DNA from 2 places in the Bacillus sp. Brlt_9 genome. Region 2 is predicted to be linked to the other one. Evidence: riboswitches for the same ligand, from Rfam matches in the RefSeq annotation. Region 2 holds a riboswitch; the other holds the start of a gene.

Region 1 (9,498 bases), on a different contig from region 2:
TCACTCCTTCGTGCGATGCTTCGCATATACGAAAGAGACTTCACGGAAAATGAAGGGATAATGGCGACGTATCACGCTTTATTTATGCATATAACAAAAGAGGGGAAGAGATGAAATGAAACAAGTACAAACAAAAAGGGATTGGAAAAAAATTGCATATGACGTAGTAGAAGAGAAAATGATTACGAAAGAGGATGCAATAGCGATATTAGAAGCTGATGATACAGAAGTTTTAGAAATTATGAATGCTGCTTACATCATTCGCCATCATCACTTTGGTAAGAAAGTAAAATTAAATATGATTATTAATACGAAATCTGGCTTATGTCCTGAAGATTGCGGATATTGTTCACAGTCTATTATTTCAGAAGCACCAATTGATAAATATGCATGGCTAACGCAGGAAAAGATTGTAGAAGGAGCGCATGAAGCAATTCGCCGTAAAGCGGGTACATATTGTATTGTGGCATCTGGACGTCGTCCGACGGATAAAGAGGTGAATCACGTAATTGGAGCGGTGAAGGAGATTCGTGAAACGACAGATTTGAAGATTTGTTGTTGTTTAGGTTTCTTAAATGAAGATCAAGCAGGACGTTTAGCAGAAGCAGGTGTACATCGTTATAATCACAACCTAAATACACATGCGAATAATTACGAAAGCATTTGCTCCACTCATACGTATGACGATCGTGTTGATACAGTTCAAAAAGCGAAACAAGCGGGTATTTCACCATGCTCTGGGGCAATATTCGGAATGGGAGAAACAATAGAAGAGCGTGCAGAAATTGCATTCGAATTACAACGTATAGATGCAGATTCAATTCCATGTAATTTCCTTGTTGCTGTAAAGGGTACGCCGCTTGAAGGACAAAAGGAGTTAACTCCAGTAGAATGTTTAAAAGTGCTGGCGATGATGCGCTTTGTAAACCCAACGAAAGAAATTCGTATTTCAGGAGGGCGTGAAATCAATTTACGTTCTGTACAGCCAATGGGTTTATTTGCAGCAAACTCTATTTTTGTTGGAGACTACTTAACGACAGCAGGACAAGAACCAACTGCAGACTGGGGGATGATTGAAGATTTAGGATTTGAGATTGAGGAATGTGCACTATAAGATAGAAAAAAGCAAACTTGTAAAAGAGTTTGCTTTTTTTGTAAATAAAATGTAATAAATAGTTGCGAAAGCTTGATACCATTGGCTTTTGAGCGAAAAAAAGAATTTTGGTGGACGAATTTTCCAAGCACCAATTGTACATAGTAAATATGTAATTTATATTGGGTTGGAGGATTTTACATGCACAAATATATATTAGCGATTATGACTTGTCTAATTTTACTAAAAGCGATAAGTGCTGATCCAGTTAAGGCCGCCGAAAATCCTGAACAAAAAGAGATGCAACAGCGAATTGAACAACATTTTCGAACGAAAGCTGAACATTTTGGATTGAAAACAGAAGGAAAAGATTTAAAGGAAGTACGAAAAGAAATTACTATTATAGAAGAAGCGAAGAAAAGAGAGAATGTATGGAGAACAGCACAAACGCTTCGTATACAAACAGAAGGAAAAACAATGGATGAATTAATAAAAGATGTACGGAAAAAAGTAAAGAAATAAAAAAGAGGCCGCAGCCTCTTTTTATTTTTTATGCCCATTGTTTTGATAAGTGAGCCATTTCAATCGCAGCAACGGCAGATTCATAGCCTTTATTACCAGCTTTCGTGCCCGCGCGTTCAATCGCTTGCTCAATCGTTTCTGTCGTCAATACACCGAAAATAACTGGGATGTCTGTTTGGAGTGATAAAGAGGCAACACCTTTTGCTACTTCATTACAAACGTAATCGTAATGTGTTGTAGCACCGCGAATTACAGTGCCTAACGTAATAACAGCATCATATTTCCCGCTATTCGCCATCTTTTTAGCGATTAAAGGAATTTCAAATGCGCCAGGAACCCAAGCAACATCGATATCAGTTTCTTCTACACCGTGACGCTTTAATCCGTCTAAAGCGCCGCCAAGTAACTTACTTGTAATAAATTCATTAAAGCGTCCAACAACAACCCCAACTTTTAATCCTGTACCAACTAAATGACCTTCGAATACCATAATAAATCTCTCCTTTAATTATAAGTTTAGTAAATGTCCTAATTTGTTTACTTTCGTTTGTAAATACGTTTTATTCTCTTCTTTTGCTGGCATTTGCAACGGTACGCGCTCGATTACTTCTAAATCGTAACCTTGTAAGCCAGCAATTTTTCTTGGATTATTCGTTAACAATCGTAAATGTTGTAAACCTAAATCTTTTAATATTTGAGCGCCAATACCGTAATCCCGCAAATCAGCAGGGAAGCCAAGCTTTTCATTTGCTTCTACAGTATCGAAGCCTTCTTCTTGTAACTTATAAGCGCGAAGCTTATTCAGGAGCCCAATGCCTCGTCCTTCTTGTCTCATATAAAGAAGAACGCCTTTTCCTTCACGCTCAATTTGAGCAAGTGCAGCATGGAGTTGTGGTCCGCAATCGCAGCGGCACGAGCCAAATACATCTCCTGTTAAGCACTCTGAATGAACGCGAACAAGTACAGGCTCTCCTGTTGAAATATCACCTTTTACGAGTGCGATATGTTCTTTTGTATCTAATGAATTAGAATAGCCAATTGCATGGAAAGTACCGAAATCTGTAGGTAATGTAATTTCCACTTCTCGCGTCACTAATGTTTCATTGTGGCGGCGATAAGCAATTAAATCTTCTATTGTGATCATTTTTATATCAAATTGTTTTGCACACTGTATTAAATCAGGTACGCGTGCCATCGTACCGTCCTCATTAATAATTTCGCAAATGACTCCAGCTGGTTCTGCTCCGCAAAGCTGTGCTAAATCGACAGCAGCTTCTGTATGACCAGCACGGCGTAGGACACCGCCTTCTTTCGCAATTAATGGAAAGATATGTCCAGGACGATTGAAATCAGCACCTTTTGATGCAGGGTTTAACAATTCTTGTATCGTAGTTGCACGTTCGTGCGCGCTAATCCCTGTTGTTGTAGAAACATGATCAATGCTCACTGTAAATGCAGTATGATGCGAATCTGTATTATGAGCTACCATTGGTTCTAACTGTAGACGTTCTGCGTACCCTTCCGTAATCGGTACACAAACGAGGCCGCGCCCATGTGTAATCATAAAGTTAATCGTTTCTGGTGTAATATACTCTGCTAAAGCGATAAAATCGCCTTCATTTTCACGGTTTTCATCATCACATACGATTACGACTTTCCCTTGTTTTAAATCTTCTAGAGCTTCTTCAATACGATGAAACATCATGCTTCCCCCTTATAAAAATCCGTTTTCTTGTAAAAAGCTTTCGGTCATTGAACCTGTTCGTTTTACAGGTTTAGAAATAAAGCGTTCGATATATTTACCAATCATGTCACACTCAATATTTACGATGTCACCGGCATTTTTTTCTCCGATAACAGATTCACTTACTGTGTGCGGGATGAGTGAGATTGTAATGGAAGATTCGTCTATATCAAATATTGTTAAACTCGTTCCATCAACAGAAACGGATCCTTTATGCAAACAATAGCGTAATAATTCATCAGCAATAGCTATTTTGTAATAGACGGCATTATAGTGTTGTTTTTTGCTTACTATCGTTCCGATGCCATCAATATGTCCTGAAACGAAATGTCCACCGAATCGGCCGTTTGCAGCCATTGCACGTTCTAAATTTACTTTACAGTGCGGTTTAAGCATGCGAAGTGATGTTGATTGCATCGTTTCAGGCATTGCATCCACCGTAAATGAATTTGTTGTGAAATTCGTTACAGTTAAGCAAATACCGTTAACCGAGATACTATCACCTAAGTGAACATCGGATAAAATTTTATTTGCATGGATCGTTAACTTCATTGCTTCCCCGCTTTGTTGCATATTTGCAATCGTTCCTAATTCTTCTACAATTCCTGTAAACATTCCGTCACCTCACTTCGGGCATTCGCAACAATTTTTATATCATCGCCAATTTGTTTCATCTCTTGAATTTCCAAGGAAAGTGCATCTTGTAATGTTGTGAAACCATTTCCGCCAAATAAAGTAGGGGCATCTTTCCCACCAATTAATTTGAGACTTATATAAGTTACAATTTCATTGAAATACTTTGTTTGTAAGAAACTTGCATGAATCGATTGTCCTCCTTCAACGAATAGAGAAAGAATTTGCTTCTCTCCAAGCAAGAAAAGGAGGTCCTCAATTTCAATTTGCTGCGTTTTCATTTGGAATATCACTATATTTTCAGATTCATAAGAAGCTATTTTCTCTTTATTTACATCCTTACCGACAAAAATCCATGTCGGTGCTAAACCATCTGTTATGACATGAGAAGATGGTGGCGTTCGTAAATGGGTATCTAAAATAACGCGTATAGGATGTTTACCCCCATTAGGAATTCTTGTTGTTAAATGCGGATTATCAGCTATAACTGTATTCACTCCAACGAGAATTGCATCATGTGTATGGCGATATTGGTGAACATCAGCTCGTGCTTCTTCTCCTGTAATCCACTGACTGTCACCAGTGACAGTCGCTGTTTTTCCATCTAAGCTCATTGCTGTTTTTATTGTTACAAATGGACGTTTCGTTTTCATGTAGTGAAAAAAGTAGCGATTTAATAAAACTGCTTCCGCTTCAAGAACACCAGTCGTTACTTCGATGCCAGCTTCTTCTAATCTCCTTTTTCCATTACCAGAAACGAGCGGATTACAATCAAGAGTAGCAATTACAACGCGTTTAACTTCTTTTTTGATGAGCAATTCGCAGCAAGGTGGTGTCTTTCCAAAATGGCTACACGGTTCAAGTGTTACATACACGGTAGCTCCTTTTGCTTTTTCACCAGCTATATGAAGAGCATGAACTTCTGCGTGTTCTTCACCAGCACGTAAATGAGCTCCCATACCGACGATGTTTCCGTCTTTTACAACAACAGCACCAACCATAGGATTTGGACTTGTTTGTCCGGAAGTTCCTTCTGCTAACTGCAGGGCAATCCTCATATATTCTTGATCTGTCATTCTCTTCACCTCTCCTGAAAAAATCAAAAAACCTCAAGGATTTAATATCCTTGAGGTTTGGGAGACGTGATTTCTAGAAATATAGTTCGAATACGAAAGTACAGGAAAGAAACCTAACGATGATTGATATTTGGGCATAAGGAAAAAACCTAGCAAAATATCAAATTTTTCAAGCGCTAGTCGTCTCTTTTTATTTCAGTATAGAAAGAAAAGTATACAAAATAAAACACATATATAGATTTGAATTGAATCTATAAAAATATGCATACTGAAATAAAAGTGTATTCGCTATATAAAATTACTAGAAAACATATCCTTCTCCCATCCAGACTATACTGTCGGCCCTAGAGTTTCACTAGATCCACCGTTTTCGAGTTGAAAACGGGTCACGGACTTAGAAGTTTGCACTTCATCACCGCCGGTTGGGAATTTCACCCGACCCCGAAGGATGTTGTTTGCTCAAATTATAGCACAAAAAAGAAAAAAGGCTAGTGAAAAATATTCGAATGTGAAGAATTGTGTGAAAATATGGGTGGTCTGGCATGGAGACAAAAGTATGAGAAATGTTGTAAGGAGAAGGGGTATAGCGGAGTTGTAAAAAAGAAAAACATGCACAAAAAAATGTGCATGTCACATGTGAAATTATTCTGCTTCTGGTGCTCTAACAACAGATTCGAATTTACCTTTATGCGAAGCATCGCAATAAGGCATATTTTTTGATAAACCACAACGGCATAAAGAAAATGCCGGTTTTGCTGGGAATACATTCCCTTGTGAATCAACTAATTCCACGTCCCCTGTAACGCGAAAAGAGCCATTATCATTTACTTTAATTTGTACTTTAGCCAAAGCTATCCCTCCTTCCCAAACGCTTAATTTCATCATATAATCAAGAGAAGTACTTGACAATATCAAATGAGCACTTTCTTTGGGAGAGAAGAGAGTGTTATAATGTTTTTTATAACTGACTAGAGTAAGGTGAAGAAAGATGGATAAACAATTACGTACATTACGAAATATTGCAAATGAGCGCACGTGGGCATCATTTTTGAATGATAATCATCCATATAGTTTGTTACACTGGTCCATTGCAGGTGTAGGACAAGAGTCAAAGGATGTTTGGTTACTTCAAGATGAGGTGACATTTCAAACGACAGAATTTCCAACGTTAGATGATGCAATGCAATGGATTTCTGAAAATATGGAACAAGTTACAGACGTTTTAGCGCAATAAAAAAACAGGCTTATGCAAGCCTGTTTTTTGTTTCTTTTACATATGAGTTTAAAAATTGATCAACGGCTGCTTCGTACTCTTCTTTATTTTCGTTATAAGAGCAAGCGTGTGCGCCGTGTTCTGCAATATAAAGTTGTTTATTGTTTTCTTTTGCTTCATATAGTGCTTTCGTCATATCAGCTAAAATATAATCATCATCTTTACTATGAATAAAGAGGACGGGATTGTTAATGTTTTTTATACAATCGATTGGTGAAACTTCACGAATCGTATAACCGTCACGCACTTTCAAAAAAGCATTTGCTAAAGGTAATAAAGGCCATTTAGGTAAATGGAATTCAACCTTTAAACGGTGTTGTAATTGCCCGTAGAAATCAGAGAAAGGACAATCTGCAATATAGAAATCAGCACCATCTTCTACAAGTCCTGCGTATTGAAGAAGTGTTGCAGCTCCCATAGATTCACCATGAATACCGAGTGTTATATTTGTTCCAAAACGACTTTTTAGCCAGTCAACTACGGATTTTAAATCATGTTTTTCATAGTATCCATAGCTTGTTGTTTTTCCGCCAGTTTTACCATGACGACGATGATCGTAAATAACGACATTATACCCTCTGTTTAAAAATAACCTTGCATATTTTACAGAGTTCATTTTATTTACAGTTACACCGTGACAGAAAACCATAAATTTGTTGGAATGGCCAGCAGGAATGTAATATCCATGAAGATCATATCCGAATTGCGAAGGAATATGAATTTCTTCTTTATGAAGAGCATCAAAATCTTCTATACGAAAATGTTTTTTCGTTTCTCTTTCGAGTACTTCTTCCTCTGTTTTTTTCTTTAAGTACATCACTTTATTTGTAAAGAAAATCCCAAGGGCAGTTATTGCACCTAGTATAGTAAACAATGCTGCAAAAAAACGTTTCATACTTTACCTCATCCTCCAAATACCGTTACATGTGATACACTTACATTGTATCACAATGATAGAAAAGGGGAGAAATAGGAAATGGTGTATATACAAAAAATTACGCCATCGATGAAAGAAACAATCCGAATGTTCATGTGTGAGAACTGGGGGAGTTCATTGATGGTTTCACGTGGTAAGGGGCATCAGTTAGAAGAGTTGCCCGGATTTGTTGCGCTCTCTGATGACAGAATAATCGGAATTATAACGTATGAAGTGATCGGAAATACGTGCGAAATTGTATCGTTAGATAGCTTTGAAGAAAGAAAAGGAATAGGGACAAAACTTGTAGATTGTGTATTAAAAATGGCAGAAGAAGAGCGGTGCGTTCGGGTTTGGCTTATTACAACGAATGATAATATGAATGCGTTGCGTTTTTACCAAAAACGTAATTTTTTGATGACAAATTTATATGTGAATGCTGTGGAAGAGGCACGAAAAATAAAGAAAGAAATTCCGCGTATTGGATATGATAATATCCCGATTTTACATGAAATTCAATTAGAATATAGTTTAGTGTAATGATGTAACAATTTTCAGAAATATAAGTCATTAACCTTGACGAATATTGTAATTTAGGTTACCGTAAAATTGTAATCTATTACCATATTAAGGGGTGACGATGTGGCAACTATACGTGATGTTGCAAAATTGGCAGGTGTTTCAGTCGCAACCGTTTCACGAGTTATTAATGAAAAAGGATACGTTCATGAGGACACAGTAAAACAAGTAAAGGAAGCAATTGAGGAATTACGTTATAGGCCAAATAGTACAGCAAAGCCATTATTTAAAGAGAATTCAACGATAATTGCATTACTTGTAGATAATTTATATGAACCATCAAACATCACTTTGCTACATTGTATTGAGGAAATAGCATATAAAGAAGGATATCAAACCATTATTTGTAATATAGAGAATAAAGATAGATACATACATATGTTGAAGGAAAATAACGTTGCAGGTGTTATTTTGACAAGATCCGTTTTTAAAAGTATAGGAGAAATGCCACTTCCGTTTGTTGCGATTGATGAAAAAAAATCCGATGCAAATTATTATGAAAGTGGACAAAGAGCGGTTTCTTTATTAAAGGAAAAAGGCTGTCACTTTCTTGCTTATTTCGGTGAGGGAGAAGATAGCGAAGAAATGGAAGAGCACGTATCAGGATTTCTAGACGCTGTTTGGGAGGAAGGAATATCTTATCGAGAAGTATGTGTACAAGGGTATACGAATAAACAGTTTATTACATTATTGCAAACTTATCCGTATATAGATGGAATTGTAACTTCAAGTGATAAGATTACTTTTGAGTTAATTCGAGCAGCGAAAAATTTAAATATATCTATACCGGATAAATTGCAAATTATTGGGCTGAACGGGAGTATAGATAGTGAGTGGATAGGTCCGTCATTCCTGCAAATTGAAAGTTGTGTCGAAGAAAACGGGAAAATAGCGTTGCAACAATTAAAACGGAAAATAAAAAAGTAAAAGGTGCGTATAAAACGCACCTTTTATAATGTAATAGCGGCAATAAAGCCGAATATAAGTAACGGTATATTATAATGCAGAAAAGTTGGTACACATGTATCCCATATATGATGATGTTGACCATCAGCATTTAAACCGGATGTTGGTCCAAGTGTACTATCTGAAGCTGGAGATCCTGCATCGCCTAGCGCTCCGGCTGTACCGATAATTGCAATCGTGGCCATTGGACTAAATCCAAGCTGCATGCAAAGAGGGACAAAAATTGTTGTTAAAATAGGGATGGTTGAAAAGGATGAACCAATTCCCATCGTAACGAGAAGTCCAATCACAAGCATAAGGAATGCAGCGAGCGGTTTATTATTTCCAATTATATGTGCACTTGTTTGTACAAGAGATTCAACATGTCCTGTTTTTCGAAGGACAGCGCCAAATCCAGCGGCTGCGATCATAACAAAACCGATAAAGGACATCATGCGCATTCCGCTTGTTAATATCGCATCTGCTTCTTTGAGAGGTAGACTACCACTTACTGATAAGACGATAATCCCCGCTAAAGCACCGAAAATCATTGATTCTGTTGCTAATTGAACAGTTAATGTAGCGATGATAGATAATAATCCGAAAGTAATGCTGCGTTTTGTATAGGGAACGATCTCATTTGCGGTAGTATGAATTTGTTCTGTTTCATACGTACGAGGTTTCCGGTACGTAATGAATACCGCTACACATAATCCG
Region 2 (9,498 bases):
TTTTATAATCTGGTCTAAAATCATATCCCCATTGCGAAATACAATGGGCCTCATCCACAACAAATAGTGAAATATGAATTTTCTTCAATTCTCTTATTAACAATTCCGACTGTAACATCTCTGGCGAAACAAAAATAAATTTATATGAAGCTAATTTTTTCATCGCTTCTCTTTTTTCATGTAATGTCCGAAAACTATTAAATGCTATCACTCGGTTTTTCACAACATATTTTAATTGTGTAACTTGATCTTCCATCAAAGATAATAATGGTGATACAACAAGTACTGTTCCTTCTTGCATTAGCCCGGGAAATTGATAGCACATTGACTTCCCTCTCCCGGTCGGAAGCATCGCTATAACATCTTTTCCTTCCAATAAATCTGTAATTACCCCTTTTTGACCTGGACGAAATTCAGAATATCCAAACCACCTATATAAATATTCCTCAAGTTTCATTTATACCCTCCATCCGCGCCAATACAAGACGAACTTCAAAATAAGAAATATCCTCTCCAACCGCTTGTTTCAACTCACGCAACTTACGTGTTTGTAATGTATCAATTACTTTTGTTACTTTATCTATCTTGTCTTTTTGCATAAACATCTCGATAGAAAAATCTCTTTCTCGCAAAGCAATTTCAACAAAATGATCTTCTATCGTTGCAACTTTTAAATTTCTAATTGTCGCTATTTCTTCTAAAGAGCGCCCTTGCCTCCAAAAATTATATGTTTTTTTCGTTGATAAACTAAATAATTCAGCTCTCTCATTTGGATAAGAGATAATTTCAGCTAATAATGGAAATTCATTTTCTTTATCTCGAACTTCTTGTATAAGGAAATGAATTGTACCCCAAAATAAAAAGTACACCCTGAATATATCTTGTTTCGTAATTTCCGCTAACTGCTGCAATGTACAACCGATACGTTCATATCCTGTTAATCTATATGTTACAATCGTCGCTTCTACCACATCACATTTACCTAAAAGATTATGTATTTCTTTCCATAATCTTTTCGCCAATTCACTTCGCCTATACGGCATACTTGTTAAAAAGCGTTTCACCCACACCATTATTTCTGTATCTTGTTGAATAGGAATAAACTTCGTATTATTCTGTTGTAAATTAGATATAGTTTGAATAGTTAAAGATAATCTTTTCCAAAATGTTTCACCTAATTCACCGTAGTGCAAACCATGTAAATGCGCTGGAAAAGCATACCCTTCCTCCCATGTATGTAACTGCATTTTACCTTTAGGTGTTAACAAATATGTATTTTCATGTATCTCTTGAATCCAATCCGCTTGCAATAACTTTGCAACTTCACGATCATATTCAATTCTATTTAACGATTTATATATTCCAAACAAAAAAGAAATTCGGAACATATTTCCATCTTGTAACGTTTGCGAAGAACGTTTTCCCTTTAGTAAATAATAAATAGAAGAAACGGTTCTTTCACCATTCAATTGTTTTAAACAATACAATAAAGTATATTGTAGTTGCATTACCGCTTCCACCTTTCAGTTTAATTTAATTGCTTTTTAGTATGATTACACCGTCTACCGTTACTCATCAAACTTATCATACCGGCAACATATACTTGTATATAGTCTATTGTACCAAACGAAATAACATTTACGTATTTTGAAAATCTTATGACATAATGCAAAAATTAGTTGACACTCTAATTGATAAGCATTATCATTATAATTTTATGTTGAAAAGTTTTAAAAACCGTTTTACAATAAGGTTATAATTTTTATGGCGAGCTTTTCACATACATATTATCAGGAGGGAAAAAAGATGGCAAAATATACAATCGTTGATAAAGATACTTGTATCGCATGTGGTGCTTGTGGCGCTGCTGCACCAGACATTTATGACTATGATGATGAAGGTATTGCATTCGTAACATTAGACGATAACCAAGGTATCGTTGAAATTCCAGATGTATTACTTGAAGATATGATGGATGCATTCGAAGGTTGTCCAACTGACTCAATCAAAGTTGCTGACGAAACATTCGACGGCGATGCTTTAAAATTCGAATAGTCTTTTATTAACTTCAAAAAATACCCCTCATTCATTTGAGGGGTATTTTTTGTTTTCCATTTTCATTCTCCTTAATAAAAAAACATTAGTAGTTCCATACTACTAATGTTTTTTTATTTTACTTTTATGCATTTTTCATTTTTGCAAACACCCATACTTTCAGGCGTGAGAATAACGCTACAAATACAATTGTCACAACAATTCCTTTAATTAAATTAAACGGTAAGATTGCCGTTACAACCGTCGTTCTTATAGCTTCGCTAGACATAGCTGGTGAATTTAAAAACCAAGTGTAAGCTGGGAATATGATGATGTAATTTAATACACTCATAATGAGCGCCATTGTAATTGTCCCTAGCATTAATCCTGTCGTTAAACTTTTAACAGTACGATACTTTCTAAATAAGAAAGCTGCTGGTCCAATAAATAAACATCCTGCAATAAAGTTAGCAATTTCTCCAACTGGTACTCCCGTTAAACTCCCTTGAATCCCGTAATGTAAAATGTTCTTTATCGCCTCTACAATTATCCCCGCAACTGGCCCGAAAATAATCGCAGCAATTAGAGCTGGTACATCACTAAAATCAATTTTTAAAAATGGCGGAAGCCCTGGGAACGGGAAGTCCAACATCATCAGTAAATATGCAATACTACTTAGCATCGCTACACTCACCATCTGCACTACACTGTTTTTTTGTTTCATCTTTCTCTCTCCTTTTCCATCGATCATCTCATGGAAAGTGGAAAGGTTCTGCTATGCCTACTTTTTCATAGAACGAAAAAACCCTTTGTGTTTTACACAAAGGGAGAATTTAAGGCACATCAAACAGACGTTCAAATACCTATCTTTTTTGAACGCTTGAACCTCCATCTTCTCCCATCCAGACTATACTGTCGGCTTTGGAATCACACCAAATCCTGCCTTAACGGCTCGCGGGCTTAGAACAAAATCACATATAGTTCATCACCGCCGGTCGGGATTTTCACCCTGCCCCGAAGATAGACCGATATTCTATTTTCCATTTCATTATACAACAACATGATCGTATTGTGAACAAAAAAAGCGTAACTTATTAAAAATAAGTTATTAATTTTATACAATCGGAACGATTCATTATATTTTACAATACACTCCATATTTTTTAGTATTCGGCATTTCTCCTATGAATCCCCTAGTCATATATAATTAAAAGTGATAAGATGTTGAATTGTTAAGATAAGAACATTTTCTGGATTATGGAGGAAATGTCATGAAGAAAGAAAAAAGACACTCTATTCGAGAAGCAATGAAAAAAAACTTACGAAAAGAATACTTTTACTTAAAAAAAGAATTACTTTTCTACTGTCCGATTGATTTAGGCACATTCTCAAGCGAGACATACTATGCTGCTTTCGATGAGGATGGCATCAGTATTTATCAGTATGATAAAAAAACAGAAAGTAAATTAAAATTATGTGAGCGTCATCCGTGGAAGAGTTGGAATAAAGTGAAGGTGGATCATTATTTAACAACTTCTCAATTTATTTTCCAAGGGGAGCGAAACTGGATATTATCCCTTTTCCAAAAAGGAAAAGAAGCTCAAAAAATAATCGAAGAGCATACCTCTTTACAAACTGAAGTTGTTTCCCGCTCTTTCTTAAAAAAACTTCCAGGTTTTCGTTCTAATACACCATTGAATAAATACATCGGCAGCATTTGTTACACTGCACTTATTGCATTTTTATTAAAATGGATGATTCCATTTCAAGGACCACAAATCGCCCTGTATTCCATTTCAATCGGTTGTATGCTTCTTGGTTTACTTTGTTTGACAATCGGTTTAATTGAACCGACTATTGTACTGTTTCGAACAAATGAAAAAACAAGAACGAAAGTATTTTACTTATATAGCTACTTAGCTATTTCTGGATTTATATGTGTCTTTATTTTTTGGTAAAAAAAGAGCTAGTTGTGAACTAGCTCTTTTTTACTTTACATATAATTGTTGATTTGGATAAATAAGCTCTTGCTGCAGTCCGTTTTTTTCTTTAATTTCCTTAACTGACATACTAAATTTCCGTGCAATACTAACTAAAGTGTCCCCTTTTTGGACGACATATAACGATGAAGAAACGACTTCATTTCTTTGTTCATTTAAAACAAGCAACGGATTCATCGCATTCTTTTTCGCCATCGTCCATCTTCCTTGATGAACTTCTAAATGTAAGTGCGCACCTCGCGATTCTCCTGTATTTCCTACTTCTCCAATTATTTTTCCTTTTGAAATATAATCCCCTTGAACTACATATCTCTTATTTAAATGTGCATATACAGCCTCATATTCTCCATGTTTAATAAACACAACGTTTCCGTAACTACTGGAATAATAAGACTTTGTTACCCTACCTTCTTGAATAGCTGCCACAGGTGCGCCAATTGGTGCCGCTATATCTATACCGTAGTGTTTTCCATGCCTTGTCCCAAAATAATCACTTATCTTTCCCTCAACAGGCCATGTCCATTGATTTTCCTCTGCGTACACATGTAATTGAGATAAAAACAATACTGTCAATAACATGACGCCACATTTTAACACTTTCATATACATCCTCCGTTTTCTAATTACCACCATACCTTCTCTATTTTGGTATATTACAGAAAAAAGTATACAAAAAAAGAAAGTGGATCACTCCACTTCCTTCTCATTTTTATCACGGAAAACGATTGCACTACGATTATACTCTACATCTTTTACTTGTAATCGAGCATTTATCACTCTAGCTACTGCAAATAAATAATCAGATAATCTATTTACATACTTTAGAACAACTTTATTGATTTCCCCTTCTTTTTGTAAAGTCACTATACACCGCTCCGCTCGCCTTACAACCGTACGTGCCATATGAATAGCAGCAGCCGGCTCGCTTCCACCTGGTAAAATAAAGCGCTCTAGCGGCGGTGCTTCTTCTATATACGAATCAATCCTTCTTTCTAAGCTTTCGACCATTTCAATCGTCACTTTATAAGGGATTTTCCCTGCTACTATCGCCAAGTCTCCCCCGCAATCAAATAGTTCATGTTGAATATTTTCAAGTTCATTGTAAATATCTCCGAAAGACCCGCCTTGTAGCTTCGTCATCGCATATCCAATATAAGAATTCGCCTCATCTATCGTGCCATATGCTTCAACTCGGATATCATCTTTATCCACTCTGCCGCCTATTACACTTGTTTTCCCTTTATCTCCTGTTTTTGTGTATAATTTCATCGCTTTACGACACCCCTCTTATTATTCTTCATTCGACTAAGATAGAAAAAAGTTCTACTATTATTTATTTAATTGATTTACAAAAAAATAAAAACAGTAGAACTTTATTCATTATCAACTTTAAAAACACATATCTAAATTATACGATTCGGTAAATATACAGAGAATGTAGTTCCCTCTCCAACAACACTTGAAACAGCAATTTTCCCCTCATGGCCTTGCACAATATTTTTTGCAATCGCAAGCCCGAGTCCTGTTCCACCTTTTTTCCCACGTGTTCTTGCTTTATCAGCTTTATAGAAACGATCAAATAAAAATGGAATATCTTCCTCGGGAATACCAGCACCCGAATCTTGCACTTCAAAAATAAGTCCATTATTTTTCGTATCAATTACAAGCGTTACATGCCCACCTGCATTCGTATGACGAATTGCGTTATCAATTAAATTCGTCAATACTTGTTCCATACGATCTGCATCAAACGGGTATTGCTCAATTGGATTTTGGAAATCAACCGTTAATTCGACTTCTTTATCCTTTGCAATCCCTTGGAATTTTCGACCTATTTTTTCAACGAAAGGATGAATATCTACTTCACCGATATGTAACTCTACATTACCACTTTCCATACGCGCTAAATCTAACAATTCATTTACAAGTTTACCTAAACGGACGGATTCATCATAAATAATTTGAACAAACTCATTAATTTCTTCTTTCGTTTGCACAATATCATCTAAAATTGCTTCACTGTATCCTTGAAGCATTACCATCGGTGTACGAAGTTCATGTGATACGTTCGCAATAAAGTCTTGACGCATCTTCTCGAGACGACGTTCTTCCGTCATATCACGCAATACCGCTACAGCACCACGAATTTTCGTTTGGTTGTAAAGCGGCGTCATAAGAACTACGTAGTTGCCTTTTTGTAAATTAATTTCAACTACTTGTTGTTGTTCGCTTTCTACAACGAGATGGAATAGTTCAACAAGTTCAGAAGGTAGCTTTTTACTTAATTCTACTTCTTTTTCTTCTTGCCAAACTTGTAAGAAATGTTCAGCCGGCGGATTGATTACAACAACTTCGCCTTCTTGATTTAACGTAATAACCCCATCTGCCATACTACTTAAAATACTAGCTAACTGTTCTTTCTCTTGCTGCAGGGCATTCATATTAAACTTCAACTGTTTCCCCATTTGATTTAAGGCCGTTGCAAGCTCACCAATCTCGTCCTGAGATACCATAGGAGCTTTCGCATCAAACTTCCCACGTGACACCTCAAAAGCAACCTCACGCATTTTACGAAGTGGTGCTGTAATTCGAGTAGATAAGAAGAATGCAAAGAAAGTTGTTAATATAATCGCAATCCCTGCTGATAAGAATATAAAATCAGTCGTTCTTTCCATACCTTGTATCGGCACTTGCAGTGATTCATATACGAACACTGCACTTTGATTTTTTGACTGTACCGGTTTTCCGACAATCATAATATCATTTTCAGTGTTTTTATTCTTTCTACTATTAGAAGCTTTTCTAATGTTATTTTTAATTTCTTTTTTGTCTGTAAAAACAGCCGCTAATTCTTTATCTTCTTTCAAATCATCCATTGTAAGAGTGACTAATCCTTCTTGTTTCGGCGAAGAAGATATTTCTTTACCATCTTCTACAATAATGATTCTTGAAAGTGGATCAGAGAATTTGTACGCGATATTCTCAATCGTTTTTACATCGGCACCTTCTTCAATTAGTTCTGAAACACTTGTTGCAACTTTTTGAAGTCTAGTTTCACTCATATCAACATAATATGTTCTAAAAAACTGTGAAAGTAAAATTGCAACAAATCCAAGCACAAACGAAACGAGAAGTAATATGGTCATCCATAACTTCCCTACTACACTTCTCCAAAGCATCAGTCGTTCACAACCTCAAATTTGTAACCTACGCCCCAAACAGTAACAATCATCTTCGCAGCGTCTGGTGATTTTTTGCTTAACTTCTCACGTAAACGCTTTACATGCGTATCAACTGTACGTAAATCTCCGAAGAATTCATATTGCCATACTTCTTTTAACAATTGCTCACGATCAAACACTTTATCAGGCGCTTTCGCTAAGAATAATAGTAATTCGTACTCTTTCGGTGTTAAGTTCACTTCATTACCATCTGCTGTAACACGGTGTGCATCATTATCAATTGTTAAATGAGGGAACACAGTAACATCTTTTGTCGTTGTATCTTGTGTAAAGAATGTTGTTGGTACAGAACGGCGTAAGACCGCTTTCACACGAAGCACTACTTCACGTGGGCTAAATGGTTTCACAATATAATCATCTGTGCCTACCTCAAACCCTTGTACTCGGTTTACTTCTTCACCCTTTGCTGTCAACATAATAATTGGTGTCGCCTTCTTCTCACGAACCCCTTTACACACTTCAATACCATCTTTACCAGGCATCATAAGATCTAATAGGATTAAATCATAATCATTTTGCAGTGCCATTTCTAAAGCTGTATCACCATTGTCTGCTTCATCAATTGTGTATTGTTCTCTCTCTAAATACATTTTCAACAAACGACGAATACGATCCTCATCGTCTACAATTAAAATTCTTGATTCATTTTCCATTTTTACCCGTTGCGTACTTTTACCACAACGGTTCACACCTACCCTTCTACACTATTATGTTGCGCTATTCTCGTTTATTTAAGCAATCTTCTAAATGTTTCACTTCCCATATTATGCTTCACAAGAATAATAAAGTTTGTTCAATTTTTTTCCAAAACTATGTATTTTTTTTGAACAGTATATAATGTCCTCGACATCATTTTACAAAATCAACCGCTACTTTGTCATGTTTTTCTCAAAAAAGAAGAAAAGTTGACAAAAATAAAATAGGAAAGTGACATACACTCTCCTATTTTATTTCTCTATGCGTATGAATGTAAACCCGCGATAATTAAGTTTACTACAATAAAGTTAAACATAATGATTGCAAAACCAATTACCGCTAACCACGCTGACTTCTCTCCGTGCCATCCTTTTGATAAACGTAAATGTAATACCGCAGCATAAAAGAGCCAAGTAATAAGCGCCCAAACTTCTTTCGGATCCCAGCCCCAAAAACGTGTCCACGCTATTTGAGCCCAAATCATGGCAAAAATCAATGCACCTAATGTGAAAACTGGGAATCCAATTGCAATAGATCGATATCCTATTTCATCTAACAAATCACTATTCGTATTTTTCACTAACGGCTGAAGTGCCGCTGATACTCGTTTACGTAAAATTAGCCTTAATACGATATACAGTAACGTTCCGACTAACACAGACCAAATTACAGTATTTAATTTTTTTGCATTTACAATCGCTGGAACTTCAACTGTCGGTTCTAATTTATTTTCTGTCAGTAACTTCCCTTCATGTGGTCCAACTAAAGCGGGAAGGTTGTACTTCATTTCCACTTGTTGTTCATTTTTATCAATCCATTGAAACTTCGCTTCATATTTCATACTAGAAAATACCGTTGTTACTCCAATAAATCCAACTGTACAAACAAGTGTGAACACGACCGTTTCTAACCAAAATGTACGTTTACTTCTCGTTGATTGATCTACATTTTTCAATAAATACATAACACCCGTTATAAAACTAATTGCTAAAATTGCTTGTCCTGCAGCTGCAGTCGTCACGTGAATATGTAACCAATTACTTTTTAAAGATGGAATAAGCGGAGATATTTCCCTCGGAAACATACTTGCATAGGCAATTAATAAAAGCGCAACTGGTAATGCAAATAGTCCAATTATACTTACGCGGTACATAAAATACATGACAATAAATGCTCCTACAAGCATCATGCCGAAAAATGTACCGAATTCAAAAAAGTTACTAACTGGCGCATGCCCTGATGCAATCCATCTTGTAATAAAATATACTGTTTGTGCAATAAACCCTAAAATTGTAATCGTTATTCCTACATTTGCCCACTTATGTCCCTTTTCTTTAATTGCTCCCCCAAAAAATAGAGTGGCAATTAAATATAAAATAAATGCGGTAAAGAGAAAGTTACTACTTATTTGCACCATATCGTTTCCCCACCTTAACTAATTTTTTTATCGACTACTTTATCATTTGGTTGCGGAATTGCTGTACCTTCTATTACTCTTTCAATATCTTTCTTTAAACCGAACCAAT

The links. A riboswitch is a leader RNA that binds a small molecule or an ion and turns the genes downstream of it on or off. The one in region 2 is predicted to bind FMN.
Region 1: another riboswitch for FMN. It lies ahead of ribD (bifunctional diaminohydroxyphosphoribosylaminopyrimidine deaminase/5-amino-6-(5-phosphoribosylamino)uracil reductase RibD); the one in region 2 lies ahead of VF726_RS01830 (ECF transporter S component).

Annotation. Positions count from the first base shown of each region.
Region 1 is NZ_JAYJLO010000002.1:715,871-725,368, forward strand. Features, by position in the region: gene bioC (malonyl-ACP O-methyltransferase BioC) at 1-114, shown strand, start outside; gene bioB (biotin synthase) at 116-1,114, shown strand; gene VF726_RS10020 (hypothetical protein) at 1,295-1,615, shown strand; gene ribH (6,7-dimethyl-8-ribityllumazine synthase) at 1,644-2,105, opposite strand; gene ribBA (bifunctional 3,4-dihydroxy-2-butanone 4-phosphate synthase/GTP cyclohydrolase II) at 2,124-3,317, opposite strand; gene ribE (riboflavin synthase) at 3,330-3,974, opposite strand; gene ribD (bifunctional diaminohydroxyphosphoribosylaminopyrimidine deaminase/5-amino-6-(5-phosphoribosylamino)uracil reductase RibD) at 3,956-5,068, opposite strand; FMN riboswitch at 5,378-5,521, opposite strand; gene VF726_RS10045 (CDGSH iron-sulfur domain-containing protein) at 5,711-5,917, opposite strand; gene VF726_RS10050 (DUF2552 family protein) at 6,057-6,302, shown strand; gene VF726_RS10055 (alpha/beta hydrolase) at 6,313-7,236, opposite strand; gene VF726_RS10060 (GNAT family N-acetyltransferase) at 7,318-7,797, shown strand; gene VF726_RS10065 (LacI family DNA-binding transcriptional regulator) at 7,900-8,763, shown strand; gene VF726_RS10070 (Na+/H+ antiporter family protein) at 8,787-9,498, opposite strand, start outside.
Region 2 is NZ_JAYJLO010000001.1:333,200-342,697, reverse strand. Features, by position in the region: gene VF726_RS01845 (RecQ family ATP-dependent DNA helicase) at 1-457, opposite strand, end outside; gene VF726_RS01840 (helix-turn-helix domain-containing protein) at 447-1,508, opposite strand; gene VF726_RS01835 (ferredoxin) at 1,807-2,055, shown strand; gene VF726_RS01830 (ECF transporter S component) at 2,180-2,758, opposite strand; FMN riboswitch at 2,921-3,060, opposite strand; gene VF726_RS01825 (hypothetical protein) at 3,306-3,992, shown strand; gene VF726_RS01820 (peptidoglycan DD-metalloendopeptidase family protein) at 4,023-4,637, opposite strand; gene VF726_RS01815 (cob(I)yrinic acid a,c-diamide adenosyltransferase) at 4,722-5,303, opposite strand; gene resE (sensor histidine kinase ResE) at 5,438-7,213, opposite strand; gene resD (DNA-binding response regulator ResD) at 7,213-7,929, opposite strand; gene resC (cytochrome c biogenesis protein ResC) at 8,232-9,389, opposite strand; gene resB (cytochrome c biogenesis protein ResB) at 9,404-9,498, opposite strand, start outside.